Regions from separate parts of the Shigella sp. SIG6 genome, predicted to be linked through region 2. Evidence: predicted binding sites of a transcription regulator. Region 2 holds the regulator's gene; the other holds the start of a gene.
The links. The regulator PhoB, encoded in region 2, activates phosphate uptake and scavenging genes when phosphate is short. The targets are predictions, from matches to a motif close to CTGTCATAAAACTGNCNNAT.
Positions count from the first base shown of each region.

Region 1: the regulator PhoB is predicted to act here: its motif matches at 1,108-1,127, upstream of pstS (phosphate ABC transporter substrate-binding protein PstS).

Region 1 is NZ_JBQZXC010000081.1:10,218-12,629, reverse strand. It holds gene lpfD-O113 (long polar fimbrial minor subunit LpfD-O113) at 1-966, shown strand, start outside; gene pstS (phosphate ABC transporter substrate-binding protein PstS) at 1,214-2,254, shown strand; gene pstC (phosphate ABC transporter permease PstC) at 2,341-2,412, shown strand, end outside.
Region 2 is NZ_JBQZXC010000019.1:15,298-17,709, reverse strand. It holds gene phoR (phosphate regulon sensor histidine kinase PhoR) at 1-1,163, opposite strand, end outside; gene phoB (phosphate response regulator transcription factor PhoB) at 1,221-1,910, opposite strand; gene sbcD (exonuclease subunit SbcD) at 2,100-2,412, shown strand, end outside.

The DNA of each region.
Region 1 (2,412 bases), on a different contig from region 2:
CACAGTACGCTTGATTTCTCGGGATATCTTATTACCGCGAACGAAAATAAGGTTGGAACGACATTTAACACCACTGTAACTAATGGATCCTCATATCTTGGACGCTGTCATTGTGATACTGGTAACGTAGGAGAATTCCCCTATATCTATTATACGTCAAAAATAAACCAGGCATTAACTTATGCTGGGGTTCACTCTAATATTAATTATTATGATCTTAATCCGAACCTTGATGTTGGGATTGCTATAGATATTCTTGGGGTTGGGTATGTGAATGCACCTTTTGAATATCATGCTAACAACCCGTCTGGTAATACAAAGTACAATTGCAACCGCATTGAACCTTTAAGTATATCCAGTGGGGCTAAAGCGATAGTATATTTTTATATCAAGAAGACATTTGCAGTAAAATTGATTATTCCTGAAACAAAGATAGTGACATTGTATGGAACAATTAGCCGTGACACCCCGGTGGATTACTCACAGCCGATGGCTGATGTTTATATTCGGGGCGATATTACAGCTCCGCAAAGTTGCGAAATAAATAATTTAAAGCCAGTTTGTTTTGATTTTAAAGAAATACCAGCTGCAGATTTTTCATCTGTTGTTGGAAGTGCGGTAACAACACATAAAATTACTAAAACAGTCACTATTGAGTGTGAAAACCTGGGGATACTGAATACCGATGATATCAGTACGTCTTTTTATGCTACCGAACCCAATACGGACAATTCAATGGTCGTAACTTCAAACTCTAACGTGGGGATAAAAATTTACGACAAAAATAATAAGGAAATCAAAGTGAACGGTGGTGAGTTGCCAACAGACATGGGTAAATCAACAGTGTATGGTGAAAAATCAGGTAGTGTAACTTTTTCAGCTGCTCCTGCGAGCCTTACTGGATCTCGCCCAGCCCCGGGGCAATTTACTGCAACAGCGACGATAACTGTTGAGATTGTGCGCTAATAGGTCTGACAACGATTGTTCATCACATCGTTGTCATCTCACCCATTTCTTTATCACTTTTAAATGCATCATGACAAAAAGATGGCATGTGGGATTTTCATCTTCACATTTAAAATCAGTAAGTTATTTGGTAATTCCTTTCTGTCATAAAAATGTCATATTCCTTATATATAACTGTCACCTGTTTGTCCTATTTTGCTTCTCGTAGCCAACAAACAATGCTTTATGAATCCTCCCAGGAGACATTATGAAAGTTATGCGTACCACCGTCGCAACTGTTGTCGCCGCGACCTTATCGATGAGTGCTTTCTCTGTGTTTGCAGAAGCAAGCCTGACAGGTGCAGGTGCAACCTTCCCTGCGCCGGTGTATGCCAAATGGGCTGACACTTACCAGAAAGAAACCGGTAATAAAGTTAACTACCAGGGTATCGGTTCTTCCGGTGGCGTAAAACAGATTATCGCTAATACCGTTGATTTTGGTGCCTCTGACGCGCCGCTGTCTGACGAAAAACTGGCTCAGGAAGGTCTGTTCCAGTTCCCGACCGTGATTGGCGGCGTGGTGCTGGCGGTTAACATTCCAGGGCTGAAGTCTGGCGAACTGGTGCTGGATGGTAAAACCCTCGGCGACATCTACCTGGGCAAAATCAAGAAGTGGGATGATGAAGCCATCGCCAAACTGAATCCGGGTCTGAAACTGCCTTCACAAAACATTGCTGTAGTACGCCGCGCAGATGGCTCCGGGACTTCCTTCGTCTTCACCAGCTACCTGGCGAAAGTGAACGAAGAGTGGAAAAACAACGTTGGTACTGGCTCTACCGTAAAATGGCCGATCGGTCTGGGCGGTAAAGGTAACGACGGTATCGCCGCGTTCGTTCAGCGTCTGCCGGGTGCAATTGGTTATGTTGAATATGCTTACGCGAAGCAGAACAACCTGGCGTACACCAAACTGATCTCCGCTGATGGTAAACCGGTTAGTCCGACCGAAGAAAACTTCGCTAATGCAGCAAAAGGTGCAGACTGGAGCAAAACCTTCGCTCAGGATCTGACCAACCAGAAAGGCGAAGATGCATGGCCTATTACCTCTACCACGTTCATTCTGATCCACAAAGATCAGAAGAAACCAGAACAAGGCACAGAGGTGCTGAAATTCTTCGACTGGGCGTACAAAACCGGGGCTAAACAGGCGAACGACCTGGATTACGCCAGCCTGCCGGATAGTGTAGTTGAACAGGTTCGCGCTGCGTGGAAGACCAATATTAAAGACAGTAGCGGTAAGCCGCTGTACTAATAAAACTCCAGGCCGGGTACGGTGTTTTACGCCGCATCCGGCATTACAAAATGACTTTGTAAACGCGTTTAACTGAAGAGTAACTTATGGCTGCAACCAAGCCCGCTTTTAACCCACCGGGTAAAAAGGGCGACATAATTTTCAGCGTGCTGGTAAAA
Region 2 (2,412 bases):
CCGCTACCGCCGGTTTGCCGGGAACGCGCTTTATCAACGCGATAAAAACGCTCGGTCAGGCGCGGAATATGCTCCGGTGCAATGCCCGGTCCGTTATCTTCAACGCTAAATTCGGCACCGTGCGGCACTCGCTGCCAGCGTACGGTGATATGCGTGCCTTCCGGCGTATGATTCACGGCGTTATAGACCAGGTTCGAAATCGCACTGCGTAGCTGATCTTCGTTGCCAGACACCTTGAGGCCGTTATCTATCTCAAAGGTAAATGTCTGTTTTTTCTGACTCAGAGTCTGAGCCTCGCGCTCAACAACGCGCAGCATCATCGGCACATCAACCTTTTCATTGAGCAATTGCGTCGGCGCGGCTTCAATTTTCGACAGCGTTAGCAACTGCTTCACCAGCCCTTCCATCCGCTGGGTCTGCTCGCGCATGGTGTGCAACGCTTTTTCGCGTACCGCGCCTTCCAGCGGCTGCTCATCCATCATCTCCAGGTAACCCTGTAACACGGTCAATGGCGTACGTAACTCATGGCTCACGTTGGCAAAAAAGTTACGCCGCGCCCCTTCCAGTTGATGCATTTGCGTGACATCACGCGCCACCATCAGCAACTGTTTGTGGGTATAAGGCATGACGCTAATTTCCAGATGCCGCCCGGTGTTGAGCACCAGATTGAGCGGGCGAGAAAAATCACGCGTTTTCAGATATTGCGTAAACTCCGGGTAACGTAGTAGGTTAAGGATGTTCTGCCCGTTATCTTCCGGCCAGCGCAAACCAAGAATTTGTTGCGCCAGACCGTTACACCAGAAAATACCGCCCTCTTCCGTGGTCAGCACCACCGCGTCGGGCAGCGACTCCGCGCCGCTACGAAAGCGTTTAATCAGATTGCCCAGTTCACGGCGGCGTTTTTTATTTCGCAGCTGCATCTGGTGTAAGCCGTATAGTAGCGGTTCCCAGCTACCACGCCCCGGTGGCGGGGTCATACTGCGATCCACCCACTGCCACCATGAAAGGCGCAATAAATTCCAGAAATGCCAGATAAGCAGTCCTGTTACCGATGCCAGCAAAAACCAGGGCAGGTAACCAAAAAATGCACCCAGGATGAAAGCCGGGAGGCAGCAAAGTAGCAGCTCCAGCACCAGCCTTTTCCACGACAGCCGTTCCAGCACGTAAGATACTCCAGTTAAGAAATCATAAGCCCTGCTCTGCGTCCGATGAGCAAGGCGTTAAAAGCGGGTTGAAAAACGATATCCTGTACCGCGCACGGTCTGCACCATGCGGTCATGCCCGCCGGGCTCCAGTGCTTTACGCAGGCGACGAATGTGGACATCGACCGTGCGGTCTTCCACATACACGTTAGTTCCCCAGATGTGGTTTAACAGCTGCTCGCGGCTGTACACGCGCTCAGGATGCGTCATAAAAAAGTGCAGCAGTTTAAATTCTGTCGGCCCCATCTCCAGCGGCTCTTCGCCCGCCATCACTCGGTGAGATGTCGGGTCGAGACTTAATCCCTGCATCTCAATCACCTCTTCCACCGCCATTGGCGAAATACGGCGCATTACCGCTTTGATTCGCGCCACCAGCTCCTTCGGCGAAAATGGCTTGGTGATATAGTCATCCGCGCCGGTTTCAAGGCCGCGCACGCGATCTTCTTCTTCCCCTCTGGCGGTCAACATCACCACTGGAATATCCCGGGTCATCGACTCGCGCTTGAGGTGTTTGATGAACTGGATACCGGAGCCGCCAGGTAACATCCAGTCAAGGAGAATTAAATCCGGCCAGGGTTCATTCAGTTGATTCACAGCACTGTCATAATCTTCCGCTTCGACCGGCTGAAAGCCATTTTGTTCGAGCACGAAGCAGACCATTTCGCGAATTGGAGCTTCATCTTCTACGACCAGAATACGTCTCGCCATGATTTGCCCTGTTGTAATAAATAGGTTGCGATCATTAATGCGACGTCATTATGCGTCAGATTTATGACAGATTTATGAAAAGCTCGTCGCACATATCTTCAGGTTATTGATTTCCGTGGCGCAGAAAAAAGCAAATGGCACATCTGTTTGGGTATAATCGCGACCATGCTTTTTCGCCAGGGAACCGTTATGCGCATCCTTCACACCTCAGACTGGCATCTCGGCCAGAACTTCTACAGTAAAAGCCGCGAAGCTGAACATCAGGCTTTTCTTGACTGGCTGCTGGAGACAGCACAAACCCATCAGGTGGATGCGATTATTGTTGCTGGTGATGTTTTCGATACCGGCTCGCCGCCCAGTTACGCCCGCACGTTATACAACCGTTTTGTTGTCAATTTACAGCAAACTGGCTGTCATCTGGTGGTACTGGCAGGAAACCATGACTCGGTCGCCACGCTGAATGAATCGCGCGATATCATGGCGTTCCTCAATACAACCGTGG